Regions from separate parts of the Kosakonia sacchari SP1 genome, predicted to be linked through region 1. Evidence: predicted binding sites of a transcription regulator. Region 1 holds the regulator's gene; the other holds the start of a gene.
The links. The regulator Fur, encoded in region 1, represses iron uptake genes when iron is present. The targets are predictions, from matches to a motif close to ATAATAATGAGAACNACTATCAA.

Region 1 (4,215 bases):
GCATATTGTCGGCTGGGAAACGGTTCCGGCCTGGAACAAACCGGCTCTGTTTGTTCGCGGTGGAAATTCCCCTTACGTCACTGAAGCCTACCGTGACACGCTGCTGGCGCAGTTCCCACAAGCGCGAGCGCATGTGATTGCCGGTGCCGGCCATTGGGTTCATGCCGAGAAACCCGACGCGGTTTTGCGTGCTATTCGTCGCTATCTCGCTGAAAAGACAAATTGATTAAAAAGGCGGCGACTGGTCGTTTCAACGCGCCCGGTCGTTGGCGTGTCCGTTGTGCTGATGTATGATGGCGCGCTATTCAGCCCGGGCGCGCCGCCCGATTGCTTGTTTTTCCCGTAGTATGCTTAGACCATGGCTAAAGAACAAACGGACCGTACGACACTAGATCTGTTCGCGAATGAGCGTCGCCCGGGACGGCCGAAGACAAACCCGCTCTCGCGCGATGAACAATTGCGCATCAACAAACGCAATCAGCTAAAACGCGATAAAGTTCGTGGGCTTAAGCGTGTCGAATTAAAACTCAACGTGGAAGCCGTCGATGCGTTAAACGAGCTGGCGGAAGCGCGTGATATGAGCCGCAGCGAGCTTATCGAAGAGATGCTGCTGGCGCAGCTGAAGGCATTGCGCGGCTAGCGAATCCTCCGAAACATCATCGAAATAACACTTTCATGTGTCATACAGTGCAGTCCGACGCGATAGCAGTTTCCGCGTGCTTCCCTGTTCTGCTATGATTGCCCTTATCTGTAGGCGTAGCGCCACCACCATACTCATTAAGTTTCAAGAGGTTATTTTACTCATGGCAATTACAGGCATTTTCTTCGGCAGCGACACCGGCAACACCGAAAACATCGCGAAAATGATTCAGAGTCAGCTTGGTAAAGACGTTGCCGACGTACATGACATTGCCAAGAGCAGCAAAGAAGATATCGAAGGGTATGACATTCTGTTGCTCGGCATTCCTACCTGGTACTATGGTGAAGCGCAGTGCGACTGGGATGACTTTTTCCCGACGCTGGAAGAGATCGACTTTAACGGTAAATTAGTTGCGCTGTTCGGCTGTGGCGACCAGGAAGATTACGCGGAATATTTCTGCGATGCGCTGGGCACCATTCGCGATATCATCGAACCGCGCGGCGCGACCATTGTTGGTCACTGGCCGACTGCGGGCTACCATTTTGAAGCCTCTAAAGGTCTGGCGGACGATGACCACTTCGTTGGCCTGGCGATTGACGAAGACCGTCAACCTGAGCTGACTTCCGAACGCGTTCAAAAATGGGTAAAACAGGTTCGCGAAGAGTTGCACCTGGACGATATCCTTAATGCCTGAGTTTTTTACGGCGTAATCTGTGGATTGCGCCGTATTAATAGATAAAAGCAATGGAAATAATTGCTACAAATTTTTAACTTTTTTATCCATCGCTGTACAATGAGCCCTGCTAAACTGGGTGCCGCCGTAAAGGACTTTGCTGGCGACACCACGTTTTATAAGCTTACTTTACTTGAGGGCTTGCAGTTTTCATCCAGCCATGGCAGTTCTATAATGAGACGCATTACCCCAGGTGCATTCCTTATAACTTCCGCTAAGGAAGTGAATCGTATAGCAACAGGACAGATTCCGCATGACTGACAACAATACCGCATTAAAGAAGGCCGGCCTGAAAGTCACGCTTCCTCGGTTAAAAATCCTTGAAGTGCTTCAGGAACCGGATAACCATCATGTCAGTGCGGAAGATTTATACAAACGACTGATCGACATGGGCGAAGAGATCGGACTGGCAACGGTTTACCGTGTACTGAACCAGTTTGACGACGCCGGGATTGTGACCCGTCATAACTTCGAAGGCGGCAAGTCCGTTTTTGAACTGACTCAGCAACATCACCACGATCACCTGATCTGCCTCGATTGCGGCAAGGTGATTGAATTCAGTGATGACTCCATTGAAGCGCGTCAGCGTGAAATCGCCGCGAAACACGGCATTCGCCTGACTAACCACAGTCTTTACCTTTACGGTCACTGCGCCGAAGGTGACTGCCGCGAAGATGAACACGCGCACGACGCGAAATAACAGCTTTTGAAGCCTAAAAAGCCAACCTGACGGTTGGCTTTTTTTTGCCTGCAATACTGGCAAAAAAGAAAAACCCGGCAAGCTCGCGCCGCCGGGTGTAATCACTGCCTCACATTACGCTTTTACGCTGTCGACACGGCTAAAGCGTTTACCGTCCGGGCTGACGGTTCGCACCTGCACTTCCCCGCTCACTTGCGGACGCGCTTTATCGTCGTAGCGCTGCCAGTTTTTGCCGCCGTCGGTTGAAAACTCAACCACCATGCCTGGGAAGCTGGTATTGGCTTCAAGTTTTCCACCCACCACGCGCGCGCCCGGTACTGGCAGGCGGTAATGAACACCAGCCTTATCCAGTTTCGCCAGTTCGCGATGACCTAACAGGTTCGCAAAGCGTTGCCAGTCACGTTCCAGCGCTTTCACATCTACCAGATGTGTCTCACCGCCTTTGTATTCACGTCCGGCTTTGTAATCCTGCTCCCAGCCCGCGCGATGCCATGCACGTTCAGCCACCGAAACCATACGCGGATAAATCATGTACTCCATCTGGTTATCGGTGCGCACCACCTCGCTCCACAGCTGCGCAGAAAGGCCATACGCGCCCGGCCACGGTTTGTCGGATTTCGCGCTAAACGGGTTGCCATCACGATCGAGCGAGGTTTCCGCGTTCTGCGGCATGTTGTCCGGGGCGAAACTGAAAATCTTACGTTCATCGCTAAAACGCGTACCCCAGTAGTAACCGCTTTCGGCCGGGTTGACCTCATTCGGGAAATCGAGATAAACGTAATCAGGGTTAGAGACCACAACGCGGAAGCCTTTGTTCGCCCAGTCATTCACCGAGTCAAAACCGCCCCAGTAGAGCGTATCCCAGAAGTTAACATTGACATGATCGGTGGCGAACACCGACGCGTCTTTGGCATCTTTCAAACCGTCCTGCCACGCCTGCATCGTGTCAATGCCGTGCGCTTTCACCAGCTTGCTGACCTCAACGCCAAAATAGCTGGAGAGATGTTCCACGTCGGCAACTTTGCCCTCTTTGATCATCGCCTGGCAGGCTTGCGATTTCGCCCACGGCTTATCCTGATTGCTCTGATCAATAATGCCTTTGCCCGCTTCCGGTTTTTTCTGATCCGTATAACCGGCGCCCAGATAGATGTTTTTCGCTTCGTCACCGCCAAAATGCCAGGTATTCAGCGGCAGCCCGGCTTCTTTATGCATCTGCTGGATTTCACCAATCACTTTGTCTACGAAGTTACGCGACGAATCAAGGCACGGATTGAGATAACCAGTGCGGTTATAGAACTGCACACCGGTGGTGTTCGATGTATCAGTGGGATCCAGCAGACGATATTGATTTGCCTCTTTCTCTTTGCCTGCTTTCATCAGGCGATCGTAACGCGCTTCCATCGAGATCACCGCTGCACGCGCATGAGCTGGCATATCGATTTCCGGGATCACTTCGATTTGTCGCGCTTTGGCGTATTTGAGGATTTCGATGTAATCGGCACGGCTGAAGTGACCGCTACCGTTGTTATTACTGTCCGGTCCGGAACCGAGCTGCGGCAACAGGCACGTTTTCTCACTCAGATCATGACAACGCTTACTGCCGATATCGGTCAGTTCCGGCAGGCCGGGGATCTCAATGCGCCAGCCTTCATCATCCGTAAGATGGAAATGGAATTTGTTCAGTTTGTATGCCGACATCTGATCTAACAGGCGCAGTACCGCCGCTTTACTGTGGAAGTTGCGACCAACATCCAGCTGGATGCCGCGATAATCAAAACGCGGTGCATCTTTCGCTTCAAGCGCGGCAATCTTCATCTCGCCCGTAGCAGGAACGAGCGACAGCAGCGATTGCAGACCGTAGAACACGCCCGCTTGATCGTAGCCGGTCACCACGGTTTCTTTCGCGCCAATATGCAGACGGTACGCGCCAGACACCGCCTCATCGCCGCTAAAGGTGTTGCTGGCAATTTCAGTCCGTAGCGGATAATTGCCCTCTTTCACGCCCAGTAATGCAAAACGTGATTTCACCGCATCTTGTGCATCGGCACTCAGCGCGGAGAGATCCAGCTTCACGCCCTTACTCAGGTCGACATCCTGCCCGTGGATGTTAACGTGCTGTGGCGTTGGCACAATCTGGCCACG
Region 2 (4,215 bases), 1.8 Mb from region 1:
GCAGAACCGCCAGAATACAGGTCAGGCTGTAGACCGGGTGCTCGCTGAAGGTCGCCGTCTGGTAAAAGAGCGTGGCGAGCGAGTAAGCGATATTCAGCCCCCACAGCACCGAGAAACCCATCCAGCCACGGCTGGATTCGCGGGCGATAGCGCCCATCGCGGTGATACACGGTACGTAAAGCAGCACAAAAATCAGATAGCTGTAAGCGGCTGCCGCACTGCCGAATTTTTCGCTCATCACGCCCATGGTGCCGGTCGCCATTTCGCCGTCGCCTTTGCTGGCTTCGATTGGGTTAGCCAGTACGCTCAGGCTGAATGTCTCTTTCACGCTTTTCGCCGTATCTTCCAGAGCGGCAATCAGCTCACCCGCCAGGCTGAATTCCGCTGGGTTAAAGGCTTCCTGCTCAATATTTTCCGCGGTGTAAAGCGAGTTCAGCGTACCGACGACCACCTCTTTCGCCATTGCGCCCGTAACAAGACCCACGGTGGCTTGCCAGTGGTCGCCATGCACGCCAATCGGCTCCAGCAGCGGGGTAAAGACGCGGCTGACAGAGGCCAGCGCAGATTCATCAATTTTGTGTACGGTACGACCATCCAGCGAGAAGCTGTTCATCGCGCTGAGGAAAATGCTGACAATGATAATCACTTTACCCGCGCGGATGACAAAGCCTTTCAGACGCTGCCAGGTTTGCAGCAACAGGCTTTTCAGATGCGGCACGTGATACACCGGTAGTTCCATCACAAACGGCGATGCTTCGCCGCGCAGCAGCGTATGTTTCAGCACCAGACCAGTAAGGATCGCCATCACGATACCAATCACATACAGCGAGAAGACGGTGAGCGCTCCCTGCTGACCGAAAAAGGCAGCAGCGAAAACCGCGAAGATGGCCAGACGCGCGCCGCAGGACATAAACGGCGCCATCATAATGGTGATCAGACGTTCACGCGGCGCGTCTAATGTACGCGCGCCCATCACCGACGGAACGTTACAGCCAAAGCCGACAATCAGCGGTACGAAAGATTTGCCCGGCAGCCCCAGCGATTGCATCAGGCGGTCCATCACAAACGCGGCGCGTGCCATGTAACCGGAATCTTCAAGAAAGGACATAAACAGGTACATCATGCCGAGCTGTGGCACCAGCGGCAGCACGGTATTCACGCCGCCGCCAAGCCCTTGTGCCAGAAATACGGTCAGCCATTCCGGGAAGTGCAGCGTATAACCCAGCCACTGAATACCATGAATAAATATGGCTACCGAGCCCGCGTCGAAAATCGGCTGGAATGCGCCGCCGATGTTAATGGCAAACAGAAACATCAGATACATGACGAACAAAAAGATCGGCAAGCCCAAAAAGCGGTTAATGATGATGCGGTCAACCGCGGCGGTGAACTGGCTTGGCTCGGCGGTGAGCGTGTTGCTGACGGTATCGCAAATCGCCGCAATCGACTGATAGCGCGCATCAGCAATGTGCAGCGCAGGGTCGTCCATTTCCGCTCCCAGACGTGCGAGCGAGGCAGCCAGTTGTTGTTCGCTGACGCCAGAGTTGGCGCGGCTGTAAATATCACCTTCGAGCATTTGCAGGCCCATCCAGCGACGTTGCTGCAACGGCACATCATCGGCCATTTGCTGTGCCAGCGCGTCTGCTTCGCGGGAAAGGGGCTGGGCGTAATGCACCAGTTCTATGTTGTCGTTGTGTTGGTGACGATCGACAGCCATTTTCAGCGCTTCAATCCCGCGACCACGCGTGGAAACCAGCGGGATCACCGGGCAGCCCAGGCGCGCGGCAAGGCCGTCGATATCAATGCGGACTTTCTGTTTTTCGGCGATATCCAGCATGTTGAGGGCGATGATGCACGGTACGCCCAGCTCCAGCAATTGCAGCGTCAGGTAGAGGTTGCGCTCCAGGTTGGATGCATCGACCACGTTAATCACCAGATCGGCATCACCGCTTAAAATGTAGTGGCAGGCGATTTGCTCATCGAGCGATGTTTGCGCGGAAATGGTGGTGAGCGAATAGGTGCCGGGAAGATCGACAAGCGTCACCTGGTGGTCAGTGGTGTTGAACTGTCCCTCTTTGCGCTCAACGGTTACGCCGGACCAGTTTCCCACTCGCTGACGCGCGCCGGTGAGCTGATTAAATAACGTTGTCTTGCCAGAATTCGGGTTACCAATTAAGCCAATGGTCAATTTTTTCATTTTTACTTAGCACTCTTTGTAACGACTGGCCGATTAACGAGATACCGCTTCCAGTTCGAGGAACGCGAGATCTTTTTTCCGTAACACTAAATTAACGCGGCGGGTTTCAATATGAATAGGGTCACCCAAAGGGGCGACGCGCACCACATTAAAAGAGGAGCCGGGCAACATCCCTAATGACAGGAGTTTTTGTCGCCAGGCCGGGCTTATTTCTTGAGAGAAACCGGTAATTTTCCACGCGCTGTCAGGAGAGAATTGCATAGAGCCTACTTATTTACGCTGCGAGCCAAGAGTTATCACGCGCCGTCTGGCGCACTGTTCATCATCGAAGGGGTGGAGAAATAATCTACTGAACCAATGATAATGAGAATAGTTTTTATCATCAATCATAAAAATGCGTTTGTCGGGGGCAGAATTGATAATTTGATTCTCTTTTGACGTAGCTCAAAAATTTGTAGAGTTGTGAATTCCCGCTGCAAAAGGAAGAAATATTACCGGCAGGTTAAAAAGATAATTTTTATTTTACAAAGTTTATGCGTGTTTAATATTTGTAATATGCACCGCGCAAGAAAAATAACGCAGATACCAATAGCCTAATTAAATATTGGGCGTGATTAGTTAATAATTTTGAATAGTAAATAACAGGCGAAATAACGAGTTAATTGCATTTCTTTCATTAATCGACAGTTTTAATTGGGACTTTTTCGAATGTGTTTGCAAAAAATACCCCTCCCGGTGAAGGGAGGGGTAAAGATTAACGTTTTTTACCCATTGCCGCAGCGAGAGCATCCATCATCGCACTGTTGCCGCTCGGCTGGCTGTCGCGACCGCGTGGTGCTTTCGCCGGGCGCGCAGCATTACGATTGCCGTTATCGCGGTTGCTGCTGTTGCCGTTGCCACGACGAGTACTGGTGTCGCCTGGCTGCTCGTCCAGACGCATGGTCAACGCGATTCGTTTGCGCTGTAAATCCACTTCGAGCACTTTAACCTTCACGATATCGCCCGCTTTCACCACGGTATGCGGGTCTTCGACGAACTTATCCGCCAGCGATGAAATGTGCACCAGACCATCCTGATGCACGCCGATATCAACGAAAGCGCCAAAGTTAGTCACGTTGGTTACCGCGCCTTCGAGCACCATGCCCGGCAGCAGGTCATTCATCGTTTCCACGCCTTCGGCGAAAGTCGCGGTTTTAAACTCAGGACGCGGGTCGCGCCCCGGTTTCTCCAGCTCTTTGATGATGTCAGTCACCGTCGGTACACCGAACTGTGCATCAGTAAAATCACTGGCTTTCAGTTTGCGCAGCTCCGCGCTGTTGCCCATCAGATCGCGCAGTGACTGCTCGGTTGCCGCCAGAATACGTTCCACCACCGGGTAGGTTTCCGGGTGAACGGTGGAGGCGTCCAGCGGGTTGTCACCATGGTTAATACGCAGGAAGCCCGCGCACTGCTCAAAGGCTTTCGGCCCCAGACGGCTCACTTTCAGCAACTGCTGGCGGTTCAGGAACTGACCGTTCTCATCACGCCAGGCGACAATATTCTGCGCCATCATGCGGGTTAAACCGGCGACGCGCGTTAGCAGTGGCACAGAGGCAGTATTCAGATCAACGCCGACGGCGTTTACGCAATCCTCGACCACTGCATCCAGTTTGCGCGCCAGTTGCGTCTGGCTGACATCGTGCTGGTACTGGCCGACACCGATAGATTTCGGATCGATTTTCACCAGTTCCGCCAGCGGATCCTGCAAACGACGAGCAATGGAGACCGCGCCGCGCAGTGAAACATCCAGATCCGGGAATTCGAGCGCTGCCAGCTCGGAAGCGGAATAAACCGATGCGCCCGCTTCGCTGACAATCACTTTCTGCGCGGTCACTTTCGGGAACTGTTTCTGCACATTAAGGTAGAAGCGTTCCGTCTCGCGCGAGGCGGTGCCGTTACCAATCGCCACCAGTTCAACATTGTGTTTTTCGCACAGCGCCGCGACGGCTACTGCCGCTTTTGCTGCTTGCCCGGTATGC

Region 2: the regulator Fur is predicted to act here: its motif matches at 2,555-2,577, upstream of feoA (ferrous iron transporter A).

The regions. Positions count from the first base shown of each region.
Region 1 covers NZ_CP007215.2:3,416,885-3,421,099, forward strand. The annotation lists gene ybfF (esterase) at 1-226, shown strand, start outside; gene ybfE (LexA regulated protein) at 359-640, shown strand; gene fldA (flavodoxin FldA) at 804-1,334, shown strand; gene fur (ferric iron uptake transcriptional regulator) at 1,627-2,073, shown strand; gene C813_RS39205 (beta-N-acetylhexosaminidase) at 2,188-4,215, opposite strand, start outside.
Region 2 covers NZ_CP007215.2:351,220-355,434, forward strand. The annotation lists gene feoB (Fe(2+) transporter permease subunit FeoB) at 1-2,197, opposite strand, end outside; gene feoA (ferrous iron transporter A) at 2,231-2,458, opposite strand; gene C813_RS24585 (Tex family protein) at 2,952-4,215, opposite strand, start outside.